2 regions of the Paenarthrobacter sp. TE3676 genome follow, and region 1 is predicted to be linked to the other one. Evidence: riboswitches for the same ligand, from Rfam matches in the RefSeq annotation. Region 1 holds a riboswitch; the other holds the start of a gene.

Region 1 (7,613 bases):
CGGCATCTCACGCAAGCTGCCCGACGTCGAGCGCAACCGCCTCAAGCGCATCCTGAAGGACCGCCTGCCGGAGAACGCCGGTGTCATTGTTCGCACAGCAGCCGAGGGCGCTTCGGAGGAAGAGCTCACCCACGACATCAACCGTCTGCGTGCGCAGTGGGAAGGCATCGAAGGACAGGCCTCGTCCACCAAGGTCCTGGCTCCGGAACTGCTCTACGGCGAACCTGACCTCACCATCAAGGTGGTCCGTGACGTCTTCAACGAGGACTTCTCCAAACTGATCGTCTCCGGCGACGACGCCTGGGACACCATCGAGGCTTACGTGACATACGTTGCCCCTGATCTGGTGGGCCGCCTCGAAAAGTGGACCAAGGACCAGGACATCTTCGCCGCGTGGCGCATCGACGAGCAGATCCACAAGGCCCTGGAGCGGAAGGTCTTCCTGCCTTCCGGCGGTTCGTTGGTCATCGACCGCACCGAGGCCATGACTGTAGTGGACGTCAACACCGGCAAGTTCACCGGCAGTGGCGGAAACCTTGAAGAAACAGTCACCAAGAACAACCTGGAAGCGGCCGAGGAAGTTGTTCGCCAGCTTCGTCTGCGCGATATCGGCGGCATTATCGTCATTGACTTCATTGACATGGTCCTTGAATCCAACCGCGACCTCGTCCTCCGCCGCATGGTGGAGTGCCTCGGACGGGACCGCACCAAGCACCAGGTGGCCGAAGTAACGTCGCTGGGCCTGGTCCAGATGACGCGCAAGCGCATGGGTACCGGCCTCCTTGAGGTCTTCGGTGAGCAGTGCGAGCACTGCGCTGGCCGAGGTGTCGTCACGCACGACGAGCCCGTTGAGCACCGACGCGCCAACGTAGTGGCTGCTGAACATCACCGCCCGCACACGGAAGCGCAGCAGCCTGCTGCGCGGACCGAACGCAAACGCCGCCGCGGCAAGGGCGGGGGACCGGCTGTTGCCGAAGCTCCCGCGCAGGTCCACACCACCACGTCCGCCCCGGTCGCAGCATCCACCACGGCTGAACCGCAGGATCCTGCCCGGATAGCCAAAGCCGAGGCAACCAGGGCCGCCCTGGCGACGATTGCCGCTGCAGCGCACGCCGCACACCTGCACGACGACGAAGTTCACCGTGCAGAGGAGGAAGCGCGGGCGGCAGGCCGGCACGAGCCGGACGGAAGCCCTACAGCCGGCACCGCCGCCAGTAGTGAAGCAGGCAGCGGCGAAGCAGGGGCTTCAGCCCGCGATGCTGCAAGCAGGGAAGCAGCAGTCCAGGAAGCAAGATCTACTCCCGTACTGCGCTTCGGCGGGGAAGAAGTTGCCTTGCCGTTCGTTGAGCACCACGAGGAACCGCAGGCAGCCAAGCCTGCGATGAGCCTGGATCTGCTGGCCGAAGCGTTTTCGCACCTCGGTGCGGCTCCGGCACCCGAGCAGGAAGCCGCTCCGGTTTCAGCCCCGAAGGCTGCTTCTCCGGCACGGACTGCTGAGGAAGATCCCGAGGCTGTTTCAGCCTCGCGTGGTCGTCGTGGTCGCCGTAACCGGAGTGCCAGCAGGGCCCAGGGCGCGGCCAATGAAACCAGCGTTGAACACCATGAGGCGACAGCGTCGGCCACCCGGGGTTCGGCCCATGAGGCCAAGGCGCCTGTGGAACCGGCCAAGAAGCTACCAAAGGATGAGCCCATCATCCTCGGCGTTGGAGTTCCTGCTTCCGAGCTCTAATCGCGGCGAATAAGTTGAAGAGGGCCCTGCGCTATGCCAAACGGCGGGTAGCGCGGGGTCCTTTTGCGTCCGCTCTGCAAGCCACGCACAGGCTGCGTTCAGAGTCACATCCGGGCGTCGGTGTGGCCCGGTTCCCGCGGCGCGTTGCTTCCCGGCTACGCTTGGGGACTGACACGGGGTGCCGGGCGTTGGGCCAGGCTGAGATCCAAACCCGTTGAACCTGTCCGGTTAGCACCGGCGAAGGGATGTCCTCATGACTGCATCATCATATTCATCGGTGTACCCCCTCGACGCTCCGGCTTCGGGCCGTCCAACCCCGCGCATTCTGAGCATTGCCGGCTCGGACCCTTCAGGTGGCGCCGGAATACAGGCGGACCTGAAGAGCATCGCCGCTTTCGGCGGGTATGGCATGGCTGCCATCACGGCCCTCACCGCGCAAAACACCAGGGAAGTCAGTGCCGTCCACGTCCCTCCCGCGCACTTCCTGCGTCAGCAACTGGAAGCCATTAGTGCCGACATCACCATTGACGCCGTCAAGATCGGAATGCTCGGCGACGCAGCCGTCATCAACGAGGTCCGGGGCTGGCTCGAAGAGGTGAGTCCCGCCGTCGTGGTCCTTGATCCGGTGATGGTGGCCACCAGCGGTGACCGGCTGCTGCGGGAGTCTGCTGAGAAGGCATTGCGTTCGCTGCTGCCTTTGGCCCACCTCATTACGCCGAACCTTCCTGAACTGGCCATGTTGCTGGGGGAGCCCGAGGCAACTGACTGGGCTTCGGCGCTGGACCAGGGCAAACGGCTGGCAGCGGAGTACGGAAACACGGTCCTGGTCAAGGGCGGCCACCTGCCAGCGCCGGAGTGCCCCGATGCGCTGGTGAACACGAGCGGGCTGCTGTCCCGGGACGTGATCGAAGTGGCAGGTCCCCGGGTTGCAACGCGGAACAGCCACGGTACCGGGTGCTCTCTGTCTTCCGCCTTGGCCACAGTCCAGGCACGAACCGGTGACTGGGAAGTTTCATTGCGGGAAGTCAAGCCGTGGTTGCTAGGGGCATTGCAGGCCTCTGACACCCTGCACGTGGGTCAAGGCAACGGGCCCGTGAACCACTTCCACCACTTCCAGCAGGCATCCACGCCGGGCGCTTTCGCTGCGGCGATGTGGAACGAAGCCGTCCCCGAACTCGAAGCGATTTACGGGCTCCCGTTTATTCAAGGACTTCAATCCGGCGAGCTGCCGGAACGTGACTTCAATTACTACCTTGCCCAGGACGCTCTCTATCTCAATGGGTATTCGAGGGTCCTCGCACGTGCGGGCGCCTTGGCGCCCACGGAGGAAGAACAACTGTTCTGGGCAAAGGCATCACAGCAGTGCCTGGAGGTTGAATCGGAGTTGCACAGGAACTGGCTGAGCACGCGGGAAGCCTCCACGGCAACCGGACCGGTTACCAAGTCCTACGTGGACCATTTACTGGCAACATCCGCCGCCGGCAGCTACGCCGTGGTGCTGGCGGCGATCCTGCCCTGTTATTGGTTGTACGCGGAGGTGGGTCAGCAGCTTCATACGGCATACGTAGACGCCGGCGCGCCTGCGGACCACGCATACGCGGACTGGTTGAAGACTTATGCCGACGAGGATTTCGCGGCGGCAACACGGAAAGCGATCAACTTCACTGCTGCCGCGGCCGTCGCGGCTTCTGGCACGGAGCGGACTGCGATGATGGATGCTTTCACTCAGTCCTGCCGCTACGAGACGGCGTTTTTCGATGCTCCCAGGCTGTTTGCCCAGGCTTCGTTCACGCGCGCTCAGTAGCTTTCCGGGCACGCACTTGAGGCCAATTGCGGCGACACGTCCGCGCGTCGCTGGCCGGATCGCGTTAATCTCGCTCAAACCCTGTAGGCTGTATGGGCACGGTGCCGGGAGAGTCCGTTACAACTGGTGATGCAAGTCACGAGGTAGCCTCCGGACCCGGCCTCATTTGCAGCTGAAGGTCAAACTAGCGTAATCTTGATCTTCGGTGCTTACGCCAACACTTGGGTTATGCCCCTTGGAATTGTTCATGGGATGACTCGCGGACTTCGATTCAGAAGTCCACGGCGTTGAGGCACAGCGCGAACCAGGGCTGATTCCGGTTCAAGGTTCCGCACGCAAATTTTGTAATAAACGTCGAGAGAAGTGAGTACCCAAGTGGTGTACGCGATTGTCCGCGCAGGCGGCCGCCAAGAAAAAGTTTCCGTTGGAGACTACGTAACGCTGAACCGCGTCCCCGGTGGAGCCGGTAGCACGCTTGAGCTGCCCGCATTGCTCCTGGTTGACGGCGAGAAGGTCACCTCCGCAGCTGCGGAACTGGCCAACGTCAAGGTCACGGCTGAGATCCTCGAGGACCTCCGTGGTCCGAAGATCGTCATCCAGAAGTTCAAGAACAAGACCGGCTACCGGAAGCGTCAGGGTCACCGTCAGGAACTGACCAAGATCAAGATCACCAGCATCGCGTAACTTTCGTTACCCGCTGTTCAGGTTTATCAGTTTCCCCAGAAATTTAGAGGCAGGCATTTCACATGGCACACAAAAAAGGCGCGAGTTCCACTCGCAACGGTCGTGACTCCAACGCTCAGTACCTGGGCGTCAAGCGTTTCGGTGGTCAGGTAGTTTCCGCTGGCGAGATCATCGTTCGCCAGCGTGGAACCCACTTCCACCCCGGTGCAGGCGTCGGTCGCGGTGGCGACGACACCCTGTTCGCACTGCAGGCCGGTGCGGTTGAGTTTGGTACTCGCCGCGGCCGTCGCGTAGTGAACATTGTTGCTGCTGCAGCTGCAGAGTAACTACAAGTTCTGAACCGGTGGAGCGGGCCAAACGGCCCGCTCCACCGTTCTTTTAACCGCATTACAATCGACTAGGGCGCTTTAGCGCACTGGTTTTTGCAACAACGCTGGCAACAGCAACAAGCGCTGTAAGACAGCAACTGAGGAGATTCACGTGGCGAGCTTTGTAGACCGGGTAGTCCTGCACGTATCCGGCGGAACCGGCGGCCACGGCTGTGTCTCTGTCAAGCGGGAAAAGTTCAAGCCGCTCGGCGGCCCCGACGGCGGCAACGGCGGCAACGGCGGCGATGTCATCCTGCGCGTATCCGCCCAGACCACAACCCTGCTTGATTACCACCACGCTCCCCACCGCCACGCCACCAACGGTGGCCCCGGCATGGGTGACTGGCGTGGCGGCAAGAACGGTGAAACCCTGATTCTTCCCGTGCCCGATGGCACCGTGGTCAAGACCAAGGACGGCGACGTTCTGGCCGACCTCGTTGGCGAGGGTACTGAGTACATTGCAGCTGCCGGCGGCCAGGGCGGCCTCGGCAACGCCTCCCTTTCATCGCAGAAGCGTCGGGCTCCGGGCTTTGCCCTGCTTGGTATCGAAGGTGAATCCAGCGATATCGTCCTGGAACTTAAGTCCATCGCAGATATCGCCCTGGTTGGTTTCCCTTCTGCCGGTAAGTCGAGCCTCATTGCAGCCATGTCTGCTGCCCGGCCCAAGATTGCCGACTACCCGTTCACTACCCTCATTCCCAACCTCGGCGTGGTGCAGGCCGGCGATGTCCGCTTCACTATCGCCGACGTTCCCGGCCTGATCGAGGGCGCCAGCGAAGGCAAGGGCCTGGGCCACAACTTCCTGCGTCACGTAGAGCGTTGTGCTGCACTGGTTCACGTCCTTGATTGCGGAACCCTTGAATCTGACCGGGATCCTCTGTCCGACCTCGCCATCATCGAGGCCGAACTTGAGAAGTATGCAGTTGACATGAGCTACGCCGGTGTTGACGGTGAAGTGGTGCCCCTTAACGAGCGCCCGAAGCTGGTAGTCCTTAACAAGGTGGATCTTCCTGACGGCAAGGACATGGCCGAGTTCGTCCGTCCTGACCTCGAAGCCCGTGGCTACCGCGTTTTTGAGGTATCTGCAACGAGCCACGAGGGTTTGCGTCAGCTCGGCTTTGCCATGGCTGAGATCGTCCAGGCAGCTCGTGACGCCGTTCAGGCCACGCCTCCCAAGGTGGCTGCTCCCGTCCTCAGGCCGCGCGCCGTCAACGAGTCCGGCTTCAAGATCCGCCGCGAGGAGAAAAACCTCGAGCCGCTGTTCCGCGTCCTGGGCGAAAAGCCCGTGCGCTGGGTCAAGCAAACCGACTTCACCAACGAGGAAGCGATTGGCTACCTCGCCGACCGCCTCGCCAAGCTCGGTGTTGAAACCGAGCTCTTCAAGGTTGGCGCCAAGCCCGGCGACACCGTGGTTATCGGTGAAGACGATGGCGTGGTGTTCGATTGGGAGCCCACCATGATGGCCGGCGCCGAGCTCCTGGCGACGCCCCGCGGAACCGACATTCGCGTCGCGGACATCGGCGACCGCCCCACGCGTTCACAAAAGCGCGACGAGCAGATCGAGCGCCGCGAAGCCAAGGCTGCCGCGAGGGCTGAGCTTGAAGCAGAACGCAAGGCTGGCATCTGGACTGAATCCGTCAGTGGTCGCCGTGCCCAGGCAGTGAAGGAAAGCCACCTGGATTCCGGTGATGACGACTAAGACTGTCGACGCTCCGGACATAGCTGAGGGACTTGAGCGGCAGGCCCTTGCCACCGCCAAGCGGATTGTTGTCAAAGTGGGCTCGTCCTCACTGACCAGCATCAAGGGGGGCATCTCCGAAAAGTCCCTCACGGGGCTCGTCAATGCCTTGGCTGAAAAGCGCAATGCGGGGACAGAGATCATCCTGGTGTCCTCGGGTGCCATCGCTGCCGGGCTTGCCCCTTTAGGCCTGGCCAAGCGACCCAAAGACCTCGCCACGCAGCAAGCTGCCGCGAGTGTGGGGCAGGGACTCCTGATGGCACGGTATACCCAGGCTTTCAGCGCCCACGGTGTAACAGTCAGCCAGGTCCTGTTGACCGCCGATGACCTGATGCGCCGGACGCAGCACACAAATGCCTTCCGGGCATTGGACAGGCTGCTAAACCTTGGTGTCGTTCCGGTAGTTAATGAGAACGACACCGTGGCCACGCATGAAATCCGTTTCGGTGACAACGATCGTCTCGCTGCCTTGGTGGCCCACTTGGTTCGCGCCGATGCGCTCGTGCTGCTGTCCGACGTCGACGCCCTCTACGACGGCCCGCCGTCCCAGGGCGCCCAGCGTATTCCTTTGGTCCGTGGTCCGCAGGACCTCGAGGACGTGACCATAGGCAAGGCGGGCAAAGCCGGCGTCGGAACCGGCGGCATGATGACCAAGGTGGAAGCAGCGTCCATCGCTGCCGGTTCGGGTATACATGCCCTGGTCACGTCCACGGCCAATGCTGCGGCGGCTTTGGCTGGCGAGGACGTTGGAACGTGGTTTGCCGTTAACGGCAATCGCAAGCCGGTCCGACTCCTCTGGCTGGCACACCTGGCCACCGTTCACGGCCGTCTAATACTCGACGACGGCGCCGTGAAGGCCGTGCGCGACCGGCACAGGTCACTCCTTCCCGCAGGCATTTCGGACATTAGCGGTGATTTCGAAGCAGGAGATCCCGTTGAGATGGTTGCCCATGACGGAACCGTGGTGGCACGCGGCCTGGTGAACTACTCTTCGGAGGAACTCCCGCGCATGTTGGGCCGTACAACGCAGGAGCTCGGCCAGGCCATGGGTCGCGGCTATGACCGCGAAGTTGTTCATGTTGACGATCTGGTGCTCCTGAGGGCGTCGCGCTCATCTAAACTTGGAGCATGACTGAAGCGCTGACCCCTGACGCCCCTGTGATCTCCGACGTATCCGGTACCACCGGCCAGACGCCGGAGAACCCTGCGGCAGGCGTCCCGTTGTCACCGGAAGATGTCCAGGCAGCTGTTCACGCCATCGCGGACCGTTCCCGTAAAGCTGCACGCCGC
Region 2 (7,613 bases), 480 kb from region 1:
GGTGCTCTTCCTGGGCCGGACCCGAACGAAACACGACACTGCGGCGCTCACCAAGGCCCTGCGGCTTTAATGCCTTAAGCCCGCGAGATGGCAGTTAACACCAATGGCCAAGCTTGGGATTGGTGTTAACTGCCATCTCGGCTCTTTACGACGCCGGATACCGCTCAGGCTGCGCAGCTGCGCCTACCTTTGCGGCCGCTTCGCTCACAGCGGTGGCAGCGGCAACGTCACGTTTGGTCACTTGGTCGCCCGCATCGTGGGACACGTAGCGGAGAAAAACCCTGTTGTAGCGCCACTCCAGATCCGGATGATGATTTTGGTCCTCGGCGATCTCTCCAACCGCGGCGATGAGCGCTAGCGCGTCCGCCGCCGTCGAGGTTTTATATACACTCACCAGGCCACCCTGGTACTTCCAGTCCGGAAGGTCCCCGAGGGCATCATTGATGGCTGCTTCAGTCAGTTGGTCTTCCGTGCCTGCCATGACTGCTCCTTCATCAGAGGAACTCTGCCCGGCCCTCCATCGCCGAGGATGCGAGCGCGTGCTCCCGCCGCGGGATCCGGCCCGCCTGCTTGGCCAGCCTACCGGCGATCACAGCGTGTTTGAAGGCCTCGCCCATCTGCACCGGGTTTTGCGCCCGCGTTACGGCGGTGGCAAGCAGGACGGCGTCGCAGCCCAGTTCCATGGCAAGGGCGGCATCGGAGGCTGTCCCGATCCCCGCATCGAGGACCACGGGTACGGAGGCCCGGGAAACGATGAGCTCAATGTTGTGCGGATTCAGGATGCCAAGGCCGGTCCCGATGGGCGATCCCAAGGGCATCACGGCTGTTGCACCCAGGTTCTCGAGCCTGAGCGCGAGTACGGGATCGTCATTGGTATAGGCGAATACCTTGAAGCCTCGGTTCACCAGCTGCTCCGTTGCATCCACCAGTTCCACGGCGTCTGGAAGGAGCGTGTGTTCGTCCGCGATGACTTCCAGCTTCACCCAATGGGTCTCAAGTGCTTCCCGGGCCAGTTCAGCAGTCATCACGGCGTCCTTGGCCGTGAAACAACCAGCAGTATTGGGCAGCACGCGGATGTCATGGTCCACCAGCAGCTGGAACAGCGAGCCCGTTTCGGCGGGCGAATAGCGACGCATCGCCACTGTGGTGAGCTCCGTCCCTGAAGAGAGGAGCGCTGCTCCCAAGCCATCGAGGCTCGGCGCGCCTCCGGTACCCATGATGAGGCGGGAACCGAATTCGACGCCGTCGATCACCAGTGCGTCGGTGCGAACGTCAACGTTTGCTGTTGTCATGATTAGCCTCCCTGGACTGCTGTTACGAGTTCAAGTTCGTCTCCGTCGGAGAGCGCTGTCACGGCCCATTGGCTGCGCGGCACCACCTCGGAATTGCGTGCGACAGCGACTCCCAGCTTGCCGCCGTCGGCCGCTTGTCCGCGAGGGTCCAAGGCGCGACCGGTGACGGCCGTGACGAGGGTACTGACGGATGCGTCGTCAGAGACTGCGTGGTCGGTTCCGTTCACTTTGATGTTCATGCTGTTTCCTTGGTGGTGGTTCGTGCTGCTGGTGTGAGTGTTCGGGCAACAGGGGCGTTGCCCACGAAACGATGGGGCAGGAAGGGGGCCCACCGGGAGTCTGTGGAGCCTTTGAGGAGTTCCCCCACGATCTTGGCGGCCACCGGAGTCAGGAGGACTCCGTGGCGGAAGAATCCTGTGGCAACCACCAGGCCGTCGATGTCACCGTTGGAAACACCGACCCGTCCGAGCAGTGGAGCGTTGTCCGGAGTTCCGGGCCGGGCGCGGGCGGTTGCTTCAAGGAGTTCCAGTTCAGCCACTGCGGGGACCAATACTTGGGCGTCCCTCAGCAATTGGTAAACGCCACCCGCCGAGACCGCGTTGGAAGAGGCTGACAACCCGTCTTCGCGTTGCGTGGCTCCAATCACCACAGTTCCGTCGTCCCGGGGCACGATGTAAACCGGCACCCCGCGAACCATCCCGCGAATCGTTGATGTGACCAAGGGCCGCAGGTGATCGGGGACGCGAAGCCGGAGGATGTCCCCGTAGACCGGCCTTACGGGAAGCCTGAGGCCTTCAGGAAGACCGGAGAGTTGGGACGCCCCGAGCCCGTTGGCCACCACCGTTTCTCCGGCGTGAACGGTGACTCCTGAGTCCAGCGCCACGCCTGTGACACGCCCGCCTTCCCACAGCAAACCGCGCGCCCTGTAAGCAATGGCGAATCCGTCATCGGCTCCCGACACCCAGGAACTGTCATTGGGCGAATGGGCTGCCAGTCCTGCCAGGAGGCATGCCGCGAGTTTCCTTGGATCGACTTGGTGGTCGGCAGGTATATCGAAAGCACAGGAGATCTGCGGGCTGAGGAGCGGCTCCCGTTGCCTCGCGTCCCGCAGAGCGATAGGTTCGACTTCCAGGCCAGCCGCAAGCTGGACCGACCTTAAGTCTGCGAGCGCCCGGCGGTCGGCTGCGTCGGCACCCACGGCGAGGGTCGGCGTCGTGCGATATCCGTTGTCCTCTGCGCCTTGATGCAGGCCGTCCACGAAGGAGGGCCAGAGCTGGGAAGACTCAAGCATTAACTCAAGAAGGTCTTCTTCCTGGTAATGGAGTTCGCTGACGGGTGCAAGCATGCCTGCCGCTGCGAAGGACGCGCCGGAAGCGGGAGCGGGGTCGATCAGCGCAACTGAACGGCCCAATCGCCGGGCTTCGTGAGCGATGCCGAGGCCGATGACGCCGCCACCAATGACGGCAACGTCTGTCTGGAGGCGGGTATGGCGGGAATCTGCCATTCGTTTCCTTCCCTACGCCGGTACTAGCCGGATCAGGTCAAGCGGTCGGCGCTGAAGCCCTCTCAGCCGGACAGTCATATGACGAATGTCGCGGCTCCCGCAGTACGAGCCCAGTTTAGAGGAACTACTCTGGTTCCCATGACTCAGCCTGACGCTCTTGCCTCCGCCCGCCTTTACCTGTGCACCGATGCCCGTAAGCAGCAGGGCGATTTTGAGGACTTTGTGGACGCCGCTTTCGAAGGCGGCGTGGACATCATCCAACTCCGCGACAAGACGCTGGAAGCTGCCGAGGAACTGGAGATGTTGACCGTCCTGCGGAGCGTCGCACAACGGCACGGACGGCTTTGGGCTGTCAACGACCGGGCCGATGTTGCCAGCATTTCCGGGGCTCCCGTGTTCCACATCGGGCAAAAGGACCTGCCCCTGACTGCAGCCCGGACCCTCCTGCCGAACGCCACCGGCATAGGCCTCTCCACCCACACAACCGAACAAATCGATGCCGCTGTGGCCACCTCCCAAGGGCCCCTGGGACTGGACTATTTCTGCGTGGGTCCGGTCTGGGCAACACCCACCAAACCCGGTCGCGCTGCTGTCGGTTTGGACCTGGTCACATATGCCGCAGAAGCGGTCAAGCGCTCGGGCGACGGTGTGACCCTCCCTTGGTTCGCCATTGGTGGCATCGATCTCAGCAACGTTGAACAGGTTGTGAAAGCGGGCGCCGGCCGGATCGTGGTGGTCCGCGCCATCACAGCGGCACCGGACCCGACGGCGGCGGCCAAGTCGCTGCTGGAAGCCTTGGATTCCGTCTAGGGAAGCCGGAGGTTCCGCGCGATCCGCGGGCTAGGCGGTCAGGCCGAGGCCAGTCATCCGGCGGGCGTGCTTTTCGGCGAGCTCCGTCGTCAGCCTTTTCGCCGCGGCACGCGCGTCCCCGCCGCTTTTCAGCATCGGCCCCAGCAGGGGGTGTTCCATGCCCACGCGTTGCGCCTGCGTCAGCGCTTCCCCCACCAAGCGGCGGCCCCACAGCGCCAATCGCGAAGCGAGGCGCGGGTCATCTGCCAAGGCCCGCCTGAGCAGGACGCGAAGGACTTCCGTGGCCTGATCGGGTGAAGCAACGCGCTCAACGAAATGCTGCGTTGTCGGGTCGAGGAACATCGAGACAGCCCTATAGAAATCCGATGACACAGTATCGATGACATAGGCCTTCATCACGGATTCGAACCAGTCCCCCGGCTTGGTGCGCTCGTGGAAGTGATCGAAGGAGCGCTGAAACGGCAGCATGGCACGTTCGGGATCCAGACCCATCTCCGACAGGCGGTCGTTGAGGAGGGCGAAGTTTCCGTAGGCCCCCACTGCGATCTTCGCGAGCACGGACCTGTCGTGAAGCGTGGGTGCATAGCGGGAATCCAAGGAGAGCCGCCCGAAGGCGGACAGTTCGCCATACGCCATGGCTCCAAGCAACTCCGCTGAGAGTTGCCCGGCATAGGCTGCGGCGTCCGGGGAAGTGCCCATGATCCAAGACTATCGGCCCATTTCGGGCTAACCTGATTTTCGTGTCACATCATCGGATTGCGCCCAACGTCGACGACTCGTCGGACCAGCTCGCCTCGGCCCTCGCCGCCCTGAGGACGGAGCTGGAACTCCCCGGCGAATACCCGGCAGAAGCTGTGGAGGAGGCACGGGAAGCGGTGGAGGCCCTTGAGCTGCCGGCCCAGGACCTGCGGGATATTCCTTTTGTGACCATCGACCCCGCGACGTCCACCGACCTGGACCAGGCTCTGTTCATTGAACGGGCCGGTGATGGATACAAGGTCCTCTATGCCATCGCCGATGTGCCTTCCTTCGTGGCTCCCGGCGGCGCGCTTGATACCGAAACGCGTCAACGCGGGCAGACGTTCTACGCCCCTGACGGGCGGATCCCGCTGCATCCGGAGGTCATCAGTGAGAACGCGGGAAGCCTGCTGGCCGACCAGGATTGCAGCGCGTTCGTTTGGGATTTCGACCTGGACGGGAAAGCTGAAATTTTGGCCGTCACCGTTGCCCGTGCGACTGTGCGCAGCAGGGCAAAGCTGAGCTACAAGGGCGCACAACAGCAGATCGACGACGGTACTGCCCCGCCGGTTCTCCAGCTACTCAAAGAAGTGGGACTGAAGCGCGTCGACCTGGAACGTCAACGCGGCGGCGCAAGCCTCAACATGCCGGAACAGGAAATAGTCCAGGCGACTGACGGCGGCGGGTACAGAATCGCAGCGGCACCGTCCCTGCCGGTTGAGGATTGGAACGCGCAGATCTCCCTCATGACCGGCATGGCCGCCGCGCAGATGATGCTCGATGGAAAAGTGGGCATCCTGCGCACCATGCCCGCACCTGATGATCGGTCACTGCTCCATTTCAAGCGGCAGACCACTGCCCTCGGCAAACCCTGGGACGGACGGGTCAGCTACGGCGAATACCTGCGGACCCTGGATGCATCCGATCCCAAACAACTTGCCATCCTGCATTCGGCCGGCACGTTGTTCCGCGGTGCAGGCTACACGCCCTTTGACGGTGATGTTCCGGCCAATGTGATCCAGGCAGCTATCGGGGCTCCCTATGCCCACACCACAGCACCCTTGCGGCGCCTCATTGATCGCTTTGTCCTGGTGATTTGCGAAGCCCTCAGCAATAACCAGGACATTCCGGCATGGGCGCGGGAAGCCCTCCCGTCGTTACCCGAGATCATGGCATCCTCGGATCAGTTGGCCGGACGCCTCGAGCGGGCGGCTTTGGACACAGTGGAAGCGGCGCTCGTCGCCAACCACATCGGCCAGGAATTCGAGGCTGTTGTCATTTCCGGGTCCAAACCCTCCAACGGAGCTGCCCGTGGAAACGGAAACGGCAATGGAAACGGCAACGGCCCCTTTGGCGTCGTGCAAATCGCGGACCCCGCTGTCACGGCCCGGTGCGACGGAGAAATGGAGTCCGGAACCAAGGTTCGGGTGCGCCTGCTGAAGGCTGATATCGCCAGCCGGGAGATCCGGTTCCAGTTGCTGCCCTGAAGCCGTTCATCCGGCGATCCGGGCTTTCCGGCCCCCAGAGGATAGACTGGGCTTGTAGTAATGGATGCCCGGTCGTTGATTCAGTTAATTTTTGAACTCAACAAGCCCGCCCCTACGCGATCTTGAGATGTACCAACTGGTCACCAGTGCCAGTACTTAGATAGCCCGCGATCGGCTTCCACTGGACTTGCTTGCGCGCCCGTTCGTGCTCCGGTACGGCTCCGCCGCCGCCGTTGAGCATGCAGCGCCAATGCCCAAATGAATAAGGAAACTCCCTGTGAGTGAATTGCATACCCACGAAGTCCTGACAGACTCCACCGGAACCGAATCAATCGAACCCGAGGAAACGATCATCTCGGATGAGACGCCCCACGAGATCGAAGAGAAGTCGTTCGCTGATTTTAACGTGCGCGCCGACATCGTTGAGTCCTTGGCCGACGCTGGCATCACGCACCCCTTCCCCATCCAGGCCATGACCCTGCCGGTCGCCTTGAGCGGCCACGACATCATCGGCCAGGCCAAGACGGGAACCGGAAAGACGCTTGGGTTCGGCATTCCCGCACTCCAGCGCGTAGCCGGCCGCGACGACGCCGGTTACGAAAAGCTTGCTGTCCCGGGCGCACCCCAGGCCTTGGTGATCGTCCCCACCCGTGAACTCGCGGTGCAGGTTGCCAACGATCTCCAGACCGCGTCGCGCAAGCGCAACGCGCGCATCGCCACCATCTACGGCGGCCGTGCGTACGAGCCGCAGGTTGATGCCCTGCAGAAGGGCGTCGAAATCGTAGTGGGCACGCCCGGCCGGCTGATCGATCTCTACAAGCAGAAGCACCTCAGCCTCAAGAACGTCAAGATGGTCATCCTTGACGAAGCCGATGAAATGCTGGACCTCGGCTTCCTGCCCGACGTCGAAACGCTGATCGCGGGCACCCCCGCCGTTCGGCAGACGCTTCTCTTCTCGGCAACGATGCCCGGCCCCGTCATCGCCATGGCCCGCCGCTACATGACGCAGCCCACCCACATCCGTGCGGCTGACCCGAATGATGAAGGCCTCACCAAGCGCGACATCCGCCAGCTCATCTACCGTGCCCACAGCATGGACAAGACCGAGGTTGTGGCCCGCATCCTGCAGGCCCGCGGACGTGGCCGCACCATCATCTTCACCAAGACCAAGCGCACCGCCGCGAAGGTTGCCGAGGAACTCGTCGACCGCGGCTTCGCAGCTGCAGCCATTCACGGCGACCTTGGCCAGGGCGCCCGCGAGCAGGCGCTTCGCGCTTTCCGCAACAACAAGGTTGACGTCCTGGTGGCCACCGACGTCGCAGCCCGCGGCATCGACGTCGATGACGTCACCCACGTCATCAACTACCAGTGCGTTGAAGACGAAAAGATCTACCTGCACCGCGTTGGCCGTACCGGTCGCGCGGGCAACAAGGGCACGGCCGTCACGTTTGTTGACTGGGACGACATGCCTCGCTGGGGCCTGATCAACAAGGCCCTGGGACTCAGCGTTCCCGAGCCCGTTGAGACGTACTCCTCTTCGCCGCACCTGTTCTCCGATCTCGACATCCCCGAGGGCACCAAGGGCCGCCTCCCGCGCAACAAGCGCGTCCTCGCCGGCGTCGACGCCGAGGTCCTTGAGGACCTGGGCGAGACCGGCAAGAAGAACGCCCGCTCCGGCGGCTCCGGCCGGGATGGCGGACGAGACGGCAAGCGCGACGGTGGTCGCGATGGCGGCCGTGGCCGCTCCGGCAGGTCCGGTGACGCCGGGTCCAACGAATCCAA

The links. A riboswitch is a leader RNA that binds a small molecule or an ion and turns the genes downstream of it on or off. The one in region 1 is predicted to bind thiamine pyrophosphate.
Region 2: another riboswitch for thiamine pyrophosphate. It lies ahead of thiO (glycine oxidase ThiO); the one in region 1 lies ahead of thiD (bifunctional hydroxymethylpyrimidine kinase/phosphomethylpyrimidine kinase).

What each region holds. Positions count from the first base shown of each region.
Region 1 covers NZ_JBWBQU010000001.1:505,350-512,962, forward strand. Annotated here, with positions in the region: gene ACZ881_RS02485 (Rne/Rng family ribonuclease) at 1-1,729, shown strand, start outside; TPP riboswitch at 1,894-1,992, shown strand; gene thiD (bifunctional hydroxymethylpyrimidine kinase/phosphomethylpyrimidine kinase) at 1,983-3,533, shown strand; gene rplU (50S ribosomal protein L21) at 3,909-4,217, shown strand; gene rpmA (50S ribosomal protein L27) at 4,280-4,543, shown strand; gene obgE (GTPase ObgE) at 4,698-6,284, shown strand; gene proB (glutamate 5-kinase) at 6,274-7,455, shown strand; gene ACZ881_RS02515 (glutamate-5-semialdehyde dehydrogenase) at 7,452-7,613, shown strand, end outside.
Region 2 covers NZ_JBWBQU010000001.1:23,637-31,249, reverse strand. Annotated here, with positions in the region: gene ACZ881_RS00175 (hypothetical protein) at 1-70, shown strand, start outside; gene ACZ881_RS00170 (4a-hydroxytetrahydrobiopterin dehydratase) at 146-481, opposite strand; gene ACZ881_RS00165 (thiazole synthase) at 495-1,292, opposite strand; gene thiS (sulfur carrier protein ThiS) at 1,295-1,531, opposite strand; gene thiO (glycine oxidase ThiO) at 1,528-2,796, opposite strand; TPP riboswitch at 2,789-2,907, opposite strand; gene thiE (thiamine phosphate synthase) at 2,935-3,606, shown strand; gene ACZ881_RS00145 (ferritin-like fold-containing protein) at 3,637-4,305, opposite strand; gene ACZ881_RS00140 (RNB domain-containing ribonuclease) at 4,347-5,831, shown strand; gene ACZ881_RS00135 (DEAD/DEAH box helicase) at 6,109-7,613, shown strand, end outside.